Regions from separate parts of the Kosakonia sacchari SP1 genome, predicted to be linked through region 2. Evidence: predicted binding sites of a transcription regulator. Region 2 holds the regulator's gene; the other holds the start of a gene.
The links. Region 2 encodes PurR, which represses purine synthesis genes. Its sites were predicted from a motif close to CANGCAAACGTTTGCNTG; they were not measured.
Positions count from the first base shown of each region.

Region 1: a site for PurR is predicted at 4,372-4,389, ahead of glyA (serine hydroxymethyltransferase). Genes of this name have one in related genera too.

Region 1 is NZ_CP007215.2:1,273,824-1,281,026, reverse strand. It holds gene csiE (stationary phase inducible protein CsiE) at 1-410, shown strand, start outside; gene C813_RS29140 (3-phenylpropionate MFS transporter) at 407-1,549, opposite strand; gene rcnR (Ni(II)/Co(II)-binding transcriptional repressor RcnR) at 1,677-1,949, opposite strand; gene C813_RS29130 (nickel/cobalt efflux protein RcnA) at 2,091-2,960, shown strand; gene glyA (serine hydroxymethyltransferase) at 3,007-4,260, opposite strand; gene hmpA (NO-inducible flavohemoprotein) at 4,576-5,766, shown strand; gene glnB (nitrogen regulatory protein P-II) at 5,804-6,142, opposite strand; gene glrR (two-component system response regulator GlrR) at 6,217-7,203, opposite strand, start outside.
Region 2 is NZ_CP007215.2:2,709,485-2,716,687, reverse strand. It holds gene punC (purine nucleoside transporter PunC) at 1-390, opposite strand, end outside; gene punR (DNA-binding transcriptional activator PunR) at 503-1,414, shown strand; gene purR (HTH-type transcriptional repressor PurR) at 1,433-2,458, opposite strand; gene cydH (cytochrome bd-I oxidase subunit CydH) at 2,756-2,845, shown strand; gene C813_RS35780 (MFS transporter) at 3,014-4,183, shown strand; gene sodB (superoxide dismutase [Fe]) at 4,238-4,819, opposite strand; gene C813_RS35770 (C40 family peptidase) at 4,944-5,774, opposite strand; gene C813_RS35765 (Grx4 family monothiol glutaredoxin) at 6,114-6,458, shown strand; gene rnt (ribonuclease T) at 6,497-7,150, opposite strand.

The DNA.
Region 1 (7,203 bases), 1.4 Mb from region 2:
AGCTTTACCCGCGTCTGATGCGAACCACCCGCGATGCATTGCAGGAGCTGGAAGACGAGTACGATTTGCGCTTCAGCGATGAAGAGACCGGGCTGGTGGCGGTGATTTTCGGCGCCTGGCTGATGCAGGACAGCGATCTGCATGAGAAACAGGTTGTGTTGATTACTGGCGAAGACAGTACGCGCGAACAGCAGATTGAGCAGCAACTACGTGAATTAACGCTGCTGCCGCTTAGTATTAAATATTTGCCGCTGGCGGAATTTCGTAAGACCGGCGCACCGAAAGACGTGACATTGATTATCACGCCTTACACTACGCCGCTGCCGTTGTTTTCACCGCCGTTGATTCACACCGACGGGCCGCTGAGCGGGCAACAACAGCGTCACATTCGCGACATGCTGGAAAGCTAGCGGGCCTGCACGGCGACGTTCGGACGCAGGAACAGTGCCGGAATGGCCAGCACGGCCATGACAAAAAACAACCCCTGATGCAGATGTTCAAACAGGAAACCGGCGATCATGGTCATCAGCGCAATGCTGCCGCCCATCGCGACCGCTGAATACACCGCTTGCAGGCGAATCACCTCACTGCCCTGCCGCGCCGAGATATAGCGCATCGCGGCCAGATGGCAAACGGTGAACGTGCCGCAGTGCAGGATCTGGGCAATAATCAGCCACGGAAGCTCGGTCGTCCAGCCCATCAGGCTCCAGCGCACCAGCCCGCAAACGGCGGAAAGTAGCAGCAGATCGCGCGCGCTGAAGCGACGGAACAGCCGGTTACTGAGCGCGAAAATCACCACTTCTGCCACCACGCCTAACGACCACAAATACCCCACGGTTGAAGCAGAATACCCCGCCGACTGCCAGTAAATGGCGCTGAAGCCGTAATAGGCAGCATGTGCGCCCTGCAGCAGCGACACGCAGGCGAGAAAACGCCAGTTCTGCACAATCAGTGCCCGCCAGGCCTGCCAGCCTGCGCCGTCCTGCTGGCGATTTTCACCCTGCGGCAAAATGGAAGGACGCAGCAGCATCCCCAACAACATGGATGCCGCGCCCAGCGTCAGCAGAGCCAGAATCGCCTGGTAATCAAACAGGCTCACCAGTTTGCCGGTGAGCGCCGAACCAATCACAAAAGCAATCGATCCCCACAGACGCACGCGGCCATAATCCATCGGGAACTGTTTTTGCCAGGTGCCCGCCAGCGCATCGGTGAGCGGCACCAGCGGCGAAAAGAAGAGGTTAAAACCGATGATAATGACCGCCAGCCACGCCACATGCGTTCCGGCATAAAACGCCAGCGCAAACAGCAACGTTGCCAGCGCCAGCGCGCGCAGAGCCGTAATCAAGCTGGAAGGATCGCTCACGCGCGGAGCGATGAAAAGGCTGCCAAGGAAGCGGGCGACAAGACCTGCGCCGAGCAACATCCCGATGATTTCGGGGGTCAGCCCTACGCCTTTGAGCCAGACGCTCCAGAAAGGTAAGAAGATGCCGTAGCTAAAAAAGTAGGTGAAATAAGCGAGCGCCAGCCAGCGCGTGGACTGCAAGACCATGATTTCCTCCTGAATGGAGGCGATAGTCTGGCGATAAATAACAGGGCTGGCAAGTAACAATCAGGCAACACATGCGCTTGCCCAACGTTTGCAGGCGAATATCTGCATCCAGGTTGCTCGTCGTTGCTTAGCGAATATAAGAATCCAGCACGCTCAGCACCACATCCAGATCCGCTTCACGCTTAATTTCGTCGTTCTCATGCACGATATGATCGGTCAGATGGCCTTTGATAACTTCGCGCATTAACCCGTTTACTGCGCCACGGATCGCCGCGATTTGCTGCAAAACCTGAGCGCATTCATGCGGCTCATCGAGCATTTTTTTCAGCGCGGCAACCTGGCCTTCTATTTTGCTCGCCCGCGCTTTTAGCTTTTTCTTGTCCCGGATGGTGTGCGACATACAGACCTCAAATCGACGGTGCTTAAACGGACCTTAGCATACCATGCATCAACTGGGGGGGAGTTTATTTCTACTGGGGGTAGTATTTTTTACTGGGGGGAGTAGATTTGAGCGCACAAATTTTTACCGAGAATTATTCTCATGAATGACTTCACCACGCTTTTTCAGCAAGGGAACGCCTGGTTTTTTATCCCGAGCGCCATCCTGCTCGGTGCGCTGCACGGCCTCGAACCGGGGCATTCAAAAACAATGATGGCCGCATTTATCATCGCCATCAAAGGCACGGTTAAACAGGCCGTGATGCTGGGTCTCGCCGCCACGCTGTCGCACACGGTGGTGGTGTGGCTGATTGCGCTCGGAGGCATGTATCTCAGTAACCAGTTCACTGCGCAAGCCGTTGAACCCTGGCTGCAAATGGTGTCTGCGGTGATCATTTTTGGTACGGCGGTGTGGATGTTCCTGCGCACCTGGCAAGGTGAACGTTCGTGGCTCGCCGGGCATCACCACCACCACGCTCATGACCACAGCCATGCGCATCGCGCGCCCAGCCTGGTGCTTCAACCCGTCACACACGCCCGGGTTACCGCACAGCCAACAATTCTATCGCTGCGTAAAGTGACCAAAGAGGAGGAGTATCAGGATGCGCACGAGCGGGCGCACGCGCGGGATATTGAGCGGCGTTTTACTGGCAGCGAGGTAACTAACGGACAGATCCTGCTATTCGGTTTAACCGGCGGGCTTATCCCTTGCCCGGCGGCGATCACCATTTTGCTGATCTGTATTCAGTTAAAAGCCATCACGTTGGGCGCAACATTAGTGGTCTCTTTCAGTATCGGGCTTGCACTTACACTGGTGGCGGTTGGCGTTGGCGCGGCAATCAGCGTACAGCAAGCGGCAAAACGCTGGTCCGGCTTTAACACGCTGGCGCGTAAGGCACCCTATTTTTCCAGCGCGCTTATCGCACTCGTCGGGATTTATATGGGTATTCACGGTTACAGGGCACTGCAATAAGGCGTAAAAAAACCCGCACAAGGCGGGTTTTTTTGTCGGGCTACGCTTACGCGTAAACAGGGAAGCGGGCGCAGATATCCAGAACTTTACCTTTGACGCGCTCGATAACCGCTTCGTCATTGATGTTGTCCAGCACGTCACACATCCAGCCAGCCAGCTCCTTCACTTCTGCTTCTTTAAAACCACGACGGGTCACAGCCGGGCTACCGATACGGATACCGGAAGTGACAAACGGGCTCTTCGGATCGTTCGGCACGCTGTTTTTGTTCACCGTGATGTTTGCACGACCCAGCGCAGCATCCGCTTCTTTACCGGTCAGGTTTTTGTCTACCAGATCCAGCAGGAACAGGTGGTTTTCAGTACCGCCAGACACCACTTTGTAGCCACGGTTCAGGAACACTTCCACCATCGCTTTGGCGTTTTTGGCAACCTGCTGCTGGTAAATTTTAAACTCTGGCTCCATCGCTTCTTTCAGTGCCACCGCTTTTGCCGCGATAACGTGCATCAACGGGCCGCCCTGCGCGCTTGGGAAAACGGCGGAGTTCAGTTTTTTGTACAGCTCTTCGTCACCGCCTTTCGCCAGGATCAGACCGCCGCGCGGGCCCGCCAGGGTTTTGTGGGTGGTGGTGGTCACAACGTGCGCATGCGGAACCGGGTTCGGGTAAACGCCAGCGGCAATCAGACCCGCAACGTGTGCCATGTCAACGAACAGGTAAGCCCCGATGCTGTCGGCGATTTCGCGCATTTTTGCCCAGTCAACGATGCCGGAATAAGCAGAGAAACCACCGATAATCATCTTCGGTTTGTGCTCTTTCGCCTGCTTCGCCATGTCTTCGTAGTCAATTTTACCGGACTCATCAATACCGTAAGGGATGATGTTGTACAGTTTGCCAGAGAAGTTAACCGGGGAGCCGTGAGTCAGGTGACCGCCCTGCGCCAGGTTCATACCCAGAACGGTATCGCCCGGTTGCAGCAGCGCAGTGTAGACCGCGAAGTTCGCCTGTGAACCCGAGTGCGGCTGCACGTTGGCGTAATCCGCGCCAAACAGTTCTTTCGCGCGATCAATCGCCAGTTGCTCAACGATATCCACATATTCGCAACCGCCGTAGTAGCGTTTGCCCGGATAACCTTCGGCGTATTTGTTCGTCAGCTGAGAACCCTGAGCCTGCATGACACGCGGGCTGGTGTAGTTTTCGGAGGCGATCAGTTCAATGTGTTCTTCCTGACGTACTTTTTCCTGCTCCATAGCCTGCCACAGTTCGGCATCATAATCGGCAATGTTCATTTCACGCTTTAACATCCGCATCTCCTGACTCAGCTAACAAAACAACTCTAAACGAAGGCCCAATTTGGGGGACGGCCCACAGTATAACTGATTAATATTCTGATAACAGGTCTTGACAAAGGTTTTTACGCAAACGATTGGCTCCGCGTCAGACAAGGGTTTGAGCGATAAGACACTTCCCTGTTAAAGCGGATTTCTTTTCAGGTTTGTGATGCAACTTATTCACGATGTAAATCCCTTTATATTGTCCGCTCTTTACAAGCCTGGCCGTCGCGCTATAAGATGCATTTAAAATACAACTTTAAATAATCTGCAAAAAAGGAAGCAATCATGCTCGACGCCAAAACCATCGCTACGGTCAAAGCCACCCTTCCCCTGCTGGCGGAAACCGGACCAAAACTCACTGCCCATTTTTACGACCGAATGTTCACTCACAACCCGGAACTGAAAGAAATTTTCAATATGAGTAACCAGCGCAACGGCGATCAGCGTGAAGCGCTGTTCAACGCCATTGCCGCTTACGCCAGCAATATTGATAATCTTGCCGCGCTGCTGCCGGCGGTTGAGAAAATCGCCCAGAAGCACACCAGCTTTCAGATCCAGCCGGAACAGTACAACATTGTGGGCGCGCACCTGCTGGCGACGCTGGATGAGATGTTCAGTCCGGGGCAAGAAGTGTTGGACGCCTGGGGAAAAGCCTACGGCGTACTGGCGGGTGTCTTTATCAACCGTGAAGCGCAGATCTACAGCGAACACGCGGAAAAAACTGGCGGCTGGCAAGGCACGCGCGCATTCCGCCTGGTAGAGAAAAAACCGCAGAGCGCGCTTATTACCAGCTTTGAATTTGAACCGGTCGACGGTCAGCCGGTCGCCGCTTATCAGCCGGGGCAATATCTGGGTGTCTGGCTGAAGCCTGAGGGTTTCGCCAATCAGGAGATCCGCCAGTATTCACTGACCCGCAAGCCTGACGGCAAAAGCTACCGTATCGCGGTAAAACGCGAAGCGGGTGGACAGGTTTCTACCTGGCTGCATAACAGTGCAAAAGTGGGCGATATTGTGCATCTTGCCGCGCCTGCCGGGGACTTCTTTATTGATGTGCAGAGCAGCACGCCGGTCACGCTGATCTCTGCGGGTGTCGGTCAGACACCGATGCTGGCGATGCTCGACAGCCTTTCCAAATCACAACATGCTGCGCAGGTAAACTGGTTCCACGCCGCGATGAATGGCGAGGTGCATGCTTTTGCCGATGAAGTGAGCAAACTGGGCGCGTCGCTGAACCATTTTTATCAGCATATATGGTATCAACAGCCTGCGGCGGCTGAGGTGAATAGCGGCCGCTATCACAGTGAAGGGTTGATGGATTTACACGCGTTGGAAGGGAAGTTCAGCGATCCGGCGATGCAGTTTTACCTCTGCGGACCGGTCGGTTTTATGCAGTTTGTCGCGCAACAACTGGTCGCGCTTGGCGTGAACAAAGATAGCATTCATTACGAATGCTTTGGCCCGCATAAAGTGTTGTAAAACAGGTACCCTCACCCTGCAGGGTGAGGGAAAAACATCAGATTGCGGCGTCGTCTTCTTCGCCGGTACGGATACGTACTACGCGCGCAACATCAAAGACGAAGATCTTACCGTCGCCGATCTTGCCGGTCTGGGCAGTACGGATAATGGTGTCCACGCAGGTATCAACGATGTCGTCAGTCACGACAATTTCAATCTTCACCTTCGGCAGAAAATCCACCATATACTCCGCGCCACGGTAAAGTTCAGTGTGGCCTTTCTGGCGACCAAAACCTTTCACTTCCGTTACCGTCATCCCGGTGATGCCGACTTCAGCCAGCGCTTCACGTACGTCATCCAGTTTGAAAGGTTTAATAATCGCATCAATCTTTTTCATGGTCGTTCCTTACACGCTCTTGCCAGTCTGCTGCATCGTAATCGGTTGCTCACAGTACCATAATCATTTCGCCATTACTCTTTAAAGTCGTTGGCGTCCAGCTCATGGCGGGAGAGTAATTTGTAAAACTCGGTGCGGTTGCGCCCCGCCATGCGCGCGGCATGCGTGACATTACCCTTGGTGATTTGCAGCAGCTTGCGCAGGTAGTTCAGTTCAAACTGATTACGCGCCTCAACAAAGGTCGGCAGCGCGGTGTTTTCCCCTTCCAGCGCTTGTTCCACCAGCGCATCGCTGATAACGGGCGATGAGGTCAATGCCACACATTGCTCAATCACGTTAACCAACTGGCGCACGTTGCCAGGCCAGCCAGCGGTCATCAACCGCTTCATGGCATCAGTGGAAAACGCGCGAACAAACGGTTTATGCCTCTCCGCCGACTGTTTCAGCAAATGATTGGCCAGCAGCGGAATATCTTCCGCGCGCTCAGCCAGCGCCGGGATCTTCAGGCTCACCACATTCAGCCGATAGTAGAGATCTTCGCGAAACTCCCCGCGCGCCATCGCTTTCGGTAAATCACGGTGCGTGGCTGAAATGATGCGCACATTAATATCGATATCGCGGTTGCTGCCGAGCGGGCGCACTTTGCGCTCCTGTAACACGCGCAGCAGTTTGACCTGCAACGGAATCGGCATATCACCAATTTCATCCAGAAACAGCGTGCCGCCTTCTGCTGCCTGAAACAGCCCCTCGCGGCTGCTGACCGCGCCGGTAAACGCACCGCGCGCGTGACCGAACAGCTCAGATTCCAGTAACTGTTCCGGCAACGCGCCGCAGTTAATGGCGATAAACGCGCTTTTGCTGCGCGGACTGGCGTTATGAATCGCCTGCGCGAGCACCTCTTTCCCGGTACCGCTCTGGCCGTTAATCAGCACACTCACGTCAGATTGCGCCACCATCCGCGCCTGCTCCAGCAGACGCAGCATTACCGGGCTGCGGGTGACAATGGTTTCACGCCACTGGTCATCCATTGCCGAACCGCTGTGCTCCAGCGCATCGTCAAT
Region 2 (7,203 bases):
GCGATTGACGCGATGCGCGGGATAGTTATCCGTCACCAGCGCCTGCCAGCTTACTGTCGCGGCGCAGACGCCTACCGCTTGCACAAAGCGCAGCACCAGCAACAGGGTTGCATCGCGTACCCATAATGTTCCCAGACACCCCAGCGCGAAAATCGCCAGCCCGGCCAGCAACACCGGCTTGCGGCCATAGCGATCTGATAGTGGCCCCCATACCAGTTGCGCAATGGCAAAGCCCGCCAGAAACAGGCTTAAGGTTGCGCTAACCACCGCAGACGATGTGTGTAAATCTTGCTGTATCGCGCTGAAGGCGGGGAGGTACATATCAGTGGCTAAAAAGCCGAGCACGCTTAATCCCGCGAGCCAGACTAAAAATCCGTTGCCAGGTTGCATTAGTGTTTCTCTTTAATTGCAGGTAATCAGGGCTGTCGAGTGTAAGGAGTGCATTAGCGCTTGTGAAACGCTAATATTTGCGTAGTGGTTTCAAAATTTTTGCAGGCAGATTATGTGGTCAGAATATTCACTGGAAGTGGTTGATGCTGTCGCGCGCAATGGCAGTTTTAGCGTCGCGGCGCAGGAGTTACACCGTGTACCTTCTGCGGTGAGCTATACCGTGCGACAGCTTGAGGAGTGGCTGGCTGTTCCGCTGTTTGAACGCCGCCATCGTGATGTTGAGCTCACGCCTGCCGGGGTCTGGTTTTTGAAAGAAGGGCGAGCTGTTATCAAAAAAATGCAGATCACCCGTCAGCAGTGCCAGCAAATCGCCAACGGCTGGCGCGGGCAACTGGCAATTGCCGTCGACAACATCGTAAAACCTGAACGTACCCGGCAATTGATCGTCGATTTCTATCGCCATTTCAGTGATGTTGAGTTGCAGGTTTACCAGGAAGTCTTTAACGGTGTCTGGGATGCGCTTGCTGACGGGCGGGTTGAGCTGGCGATCGGCGCAACGCAGGCCATCCCCGTAGGTGGGCGTTATGCGTTTCGCGATATGGGAATGCTGAGCTGGAAATGCGTGGTTTCCAGTCGTCATCCGCTGGCGTCACTGGCAGGTCCGCTCAGCGACGATACCTTGCGCAACTGGCCTTCACTTATCCAGGAAGATACGTCCCGCTCGTTGCCGAAACGTATTACCTGGCTGCTGGATAATCAGAAACGCGTGATTGTCCCTGATTGGGCGTCGTCGGAGGCGTGCTTATCTGCAGGGCTGTGCGTGGGAATGGTGCCGGCACACTTTGCCCGCCCGCGGCTCGACAGCGGTGACTGGGTCGCGCTGAACCTGGAAAACCCCTTCCCGGACGCGGCGTGCTGCCTGACGTGGCAACAAAATGAGGCTTCCCCGGCGTTAAACTGGCTGCTGGAATATCTTGGGGACAGTGAAACGCTGAATGACGAATGGTTAAGGGAGCCGAATTAACGGCTCCGTAATAAGCGATTAGCGGCGATAATCGCGGAACGGGCCATCGGCCACTGAGCGACGCTCGACCAGGCGCGGATGCACTTCGATAGACTGCGACTCCTCGCGCTTGTTGACGATGCGATCAAGCAGCATGGTAAACGCCGTTTCTCCCAGCGAATCTTTCGGCTGGTGAATCGTGGTTAATGCCGGAGTGAAGAAGCGTGAGTTACGCACATTGTCATAACCAATCAGGGAAATATCCTGCGGTACGCGTAAACCCATCTCATCGGCAGCACACAGCGCGCCCATCGCCATAATGTCGCCACCGCAAAACACCGCAGTAGGGCGATGCGCCTGACCGAGGATTTGCTGCATCGCGCGATAGCCGGATTCCGGCTCGAAATCGCCCTGTACGATCCAGTTTTCCGGCACGGTGATAAGGGCTTCTTCCATCGCTTTCATAAAGCCAGCCAGACGGCCAGCGCCAGTGTTACGCTCCAGAGGGCCTGGGATCACACCAATATCGCGGTGTCCGCGATCAATAAGGTAGCGACCGGCCATATAACCGCCTTCGAAGGCGTTATCAATAACGGAGTCCGTAAAGTCGGCCTTCGCTTCGCCCCAGTCCATCACGACCATCGGAATATGGCGGTACTCTTCCAGCATGTTCAACAGCGATTCCGGGTATTCTGAACACATTACCAGCAAGCCATCGACACGCTTTTGCGCCATCATCGACAGGTAAGCACGCTGTTTTTCGAGGCTATTCCAGGCATTGCCAAGGATCAGGGTGTAACCCTTCTGGAAGCACTTTTTCTCTACGGCTTCAATAATTTCAGCAAAGTAGGCCGCTTCACTGCTGGTAGCCAGCAAACCGATCGATTTTGTGTGATTCACTTTCAGGCTGCGGGCGACAGCGCTGGGGGAATAGTGCAGCTCTTTAATCGCTGCCCACACGGCGTTGCGCGTCTCTTCGGCGACGAAACGGGTCTTGTTAATTACATGTGATACGGTTGTAGTGGAAACGTTTGCTCGTTTCGCTACGTCTTTAATCGTTGCCATCAGATATCACTCCAGACCATATCATAAGCTCCTGATAATACTTAAGGTAAACGTTTGCCTTTAATCACCCTGTACCCATCAAAGGGGGTGCGGTACGCCGGGAAAACGACACTGGACGTCAGGAGGGGAGTCAATGGCCGGTACGCTAATAAATTTAGCGTCGAATTTTGTCTGATCTTGAGCAAAAGGGGAAGTATTAAAACGTTTCTCCTGCGAATTCCCGCAAGATTTTTAAGATAATTTGTGCAAAAATGCGTTATCTCACTTTTTGTGGGGAAATTAAAAAGGGGAAAATTGATGAGCACCGATCTGAAGTATTCTTTAATCACTACCGTCATCGTTCTGAGCCTGATTGTTTTCGGCGGTCTGACTGCTGCACTGCATTGATCTATCGCGAGGGAGAGCCTCTTCTCCCTCGGTTTTCTGCCCCGCTATTGTTATCACCTCTGCAATAATCTTTTGTCATTCTGCTAACTTCTGTTTTTTGTGATAGCTGTCATACTTTTGACTTCAGCGACAGGGTCGCTAGTCGGCATGTCTTTTTTGGAGTCACAGATGAAAATTAATTTCCCTTTGCTTGCCCTGGCGATTGGCGCCTTCGGCATTGGTACTACCGAGTTTTCCCCGATGGGATTACTGCCGGTTATTGCCCGCGGCGTTGACGTTTCTATTCCGGCAGCGGGGATGCTGATTAGCGCCTACGCTATCGGTGTAATGGTTGGTGCGCCGTTAATGACGTTGTTGCTGTCTCATCGCGGCAGACGCAATGCCCTGATCTTTTTGATGGCAATTTTTACGCTTGGTAACGTGCTGTCGGCGATCGCGCCGGATTACACCACATTAATGCTGGCACGTATCGTCACTAGCCTGAACCATGGCGCTTTCTTTGGTCTTGGTTCGGTGGTGGCAGCAAGCGTGGTTGCCAAAGAGAAGCAGGCCAGCGCAGTCGCCACCATGTTTATGGGGCTGACCATTGCTAACATCGGCGGTGTACCTGCCGCGACCTGGCTGGGTGAAACCATTGGCTGGCGCATGTCGTTCATGGCCACTGCCGGGCTGGGTGTGATTGCTATGGCGAGCCTGTTCTTTTCGTTGCCGAAAGGTGGTGCTGGTGAGCGCCCGGACGTACGTAAAGAGCTGTCGGTACTGGTACGCCCACAAGTGTTGTCCGCATTGCTGACCACTGTGCTCGGCGCAGGTGCCATGTTCACGCTGTATACCTACATTGCGCCGGTACTGCACACCATTACCGATGCCACTCCCGTTTTTGTGACGGCGATGCTGGTGTTGATTGGCGTTGGTTTCTCCATTGGTAACTATCTCGGCGGCAAACTGGCGGATCGCTCGGTCACCGGCACGCTGAAAGGTTTTTTGATCCTGCTGATTGCCATCATGCTGGCGATCCCGTTCCTGGCGCGCAGTGAAGTGGGCGCAGCCATCAGCATGGTGGTGTGGGGCGCGGCGACGTTTGCGGTGGTTCCGCCGTTGCAGATGCGTGTCATGCGCGTTGCGCATGAAGCACCTGGCCTTTCATCTTCAGTCAATATCGGTGCCTTTAACCTCGGTAACGCGCTGGGCGCGGCAGCCGGTGGAGCAGTGATTTCCGCTGGGCTGGGTTATGATTTCGTCCCGGTTATGGGGGCGATTATTGCCGGGCTGGGTCTGCTGGTGGTGCTGTTCTCTGGCCGCTCTCAGCCAGAACGTGTCTGTGCCGCAGCAGAATAAATAGCACAAATGCAAAAAAGGAGGGGCTAGCCCCTCCTTTGTTTTATGCCGCGTTTATGCCGCTAAATTTTTGGCCACGAATGACCAGTTTACCAGCGCCCAGAAATGTTCGAGGTAGTTCGGACGCGCATTACGATAATCGATGTAATACGCATGTTCCCACACATCGACGGTTAACAGCGGGGTTGCGTCGCTTGTCAGCGGCGTACCCGCATTAGACGTTGAAACAATGGCTAATGCGCCATCCGCTTTTTTCACCAGCCACGTCCAGCCAGCACCGAAGTTTTTAACCGCAGCATCGGTGAATTGCGCTTTGAATTCGGCAAAGCTGCCGAAGGATTTGGCGATAGCCGCCGCCAGCTCACCAGCCGGTTCACCGCCAGCATTCGGAGCCAGGCAGTTCCAGTAGAAGGTATGGTTCCAGACCTGGGCGGCATTGTTGAACACGCCGCCTTCGCTGCTTTTCACAATCTCTTCCAGAGATTTACCTTCAAAAGCGCTGCCTTTGATCAGGTTGTTGAGGTTGGTGACATACGTCTGATGATGTTTACCATAGTGGTATTCCAGCGTTTCGGCTGAGATATGCGGCGCCAGGGCGTCTTTTGCATACGGTAATGCAGGTAATTCAAACGACATTGCTATTCTCCTTTCATTATTTTAATGACATCCAATAGCCCTACTGGATGTGCGGGTTAGGGTAGCAAATCGAAAGGTCACACAAAAGAGGGAGTTACCTGCCGCCGATGCGGCAGGTGAGGGGTTAGCGAATGGTTTTCGGCGTCACGACGCGACGCGCGCCGACATAATGACGCTGCCAGTAATCTTCACTCAGCGAGGTGACCTGAATATCCTGGCCGCTACGCGGAGACTGAATGAATTTACCATTACCGACGTACACGCCAACGTGATCGGCTGTACCACGGCCCTGGGTACGGAAGAACACCAGATCGCCGCTCTCCAGTTCCGCCACATTCACCGGCGATGCATCGCGCAGGTGATACATTTCATTGGCGGTACGTGGAATACGAAATTTCACCAGATCCTTATATGCGTAATAGACCAGACCACTGCAATCGAAACCGGTGCTCGGTGAGGTGCCGCCCCAGTGATAAGGCTTGCCAATCTGATTCATCAGTTTGGACATGGCGGTTTTTTGGGCTTTCTGAATGCGAACTTTATGCACATCGGCGATGGCGTTAGTGCTTTTGACCTTCACACAATGCGGCTTGTGTCCTTTGCGCGGCGTACATTTTTCAGTCCAGGTGACAGCGGTGGTTTTTAACGGGCTGGATGCATTACGACGCGAGGTGATTTTGCTGGCTTTTTTGCTGGTGGTAACTTTTTTGTTTGCCGGAGTTTTTTTGCTCTCCGTTGTTTTTTTGCTGGTGGTTTTTTCTGCCGGACTGCGACTGTTTTTCTTTGATGTCTTTTGTGATGTATTTTTTTTCTTACGTTCGGATGCTTTCGCCAGATGCGCTTTTTGCACGGCTGACGCTCGCGCCTGTTCAGAGGCACTCGCTAATGGCGTGAAAGAAAGCGTGGTGAACAACAAAGCACAGAGCGTGATTGAAGCTTTTGGTATCCGCGCCACTGAGCAATCCCCTGTTAGGGCAAGCATTTAATATGCCTGCAAATGGTTTTTTAAAACTCGTCGATTCTAATCCATAAAAACCCCAAAAGTTAATACTGTTTTTGCATCTATAGCTTCGTTTCGTTAACAAGCGCAAAAAAAAGCAGCAAAACGTTTCTATGTGCGCAAGAGTTAGGCAGCAAGCGGGACGGCGAGTTGAGTTAAGTCATATTCCTAAGGCAACTTTTGCCGACAGACGATAAAATCATGAACGGTGAACAAAATGTTATTTTCCGATGCCCCTCTGAACCGTTACAATGGCGAACATCTGCCGTAGAAGAAGTTGAAGGAAGCAAGACAATGAGCACAACACTTGAAAAAATCCAGCGCCAGATCGCTGAAAACCCAATTCTGCTGTATATGAAAGGCTCTCCGAAGCTGCCAAGCTGCGGTTTTTCCGCCCAGGCGGTGCAAGCGCTCTCTGCATGCGGTGAACGTTTTGCCTATGTAGACATTCTGCAAAACCCGGATATTCGTGCAGAACTGCCGAAATACGCTAACTGGCCAACCTTCCCGCAGCTGTGGGTTGAAGGTGAACTGGTTGGCGGCTGCGATATCGTGATTGAAATGTATCAGCGCGGTGAATTGCAGACGCTTATTAAAGAAGCGGCGGCAAAACATAAAGACGAGCCGGACGCAGAGTAATTTCTGCCAACAAAAAAGCGACCTGACGGTCGCTTTTTTTATGCCTCATTTTCATCCGCGATGGGCAACGGCCAGCCGCCGAGACGCTTCCAGCGGTTGACGATTTCGCAAAACAGCAGGGCGGTTTGCTCTGTATCGTACAGTGCGGAGTGCGCCTGCGAGGCGTCAAACGCGATGCCCGCCGCGCCACAGGCTTTTGACAGCACTGTCTGCCCTAGCGCCAGCCCGCTTAATGACGCGGTATCGAAGGTGACAAACGGGTGGAACGGGTTGCGTTTCAGCGAAGCGCGCTCCGCAGCGGCCATCATAAAACTGTGATCGAATGTCGCATTGTGCGCCACCATGATCGCGCGGTTACAACCCTGATCTTTAATGCCTTTGCGCACCATTTTAAAAATGGCGTGCAGCGCGTCATGCTCACTTATCGCACCACGCAGCGGGTTGTTCGGATCAATACCGTTAAAGGCCAGCGCTTCGGGTTGCAGATTCGCGCCTTCGAAAGGCTCAACGTGGAAATGCAGCGTGCTGTCGGGCATGAGCCAGCCTTGTTCATCCATTTTCAGCGTAATGGCGGCGACTTCCAGCAGCGCGTCAGTTTTGGCGTTAAACCCGGCGGTTTCAACATCTATTACCACAGGGTAAAAACCGCGAAAACGGTCGCACAGACCAGTCAGTTGAGCGTTATCGGACATCAGGATCTCTTGATACGGGAAAATGGCAGCGCATTATGGCAAATTTTACGAAG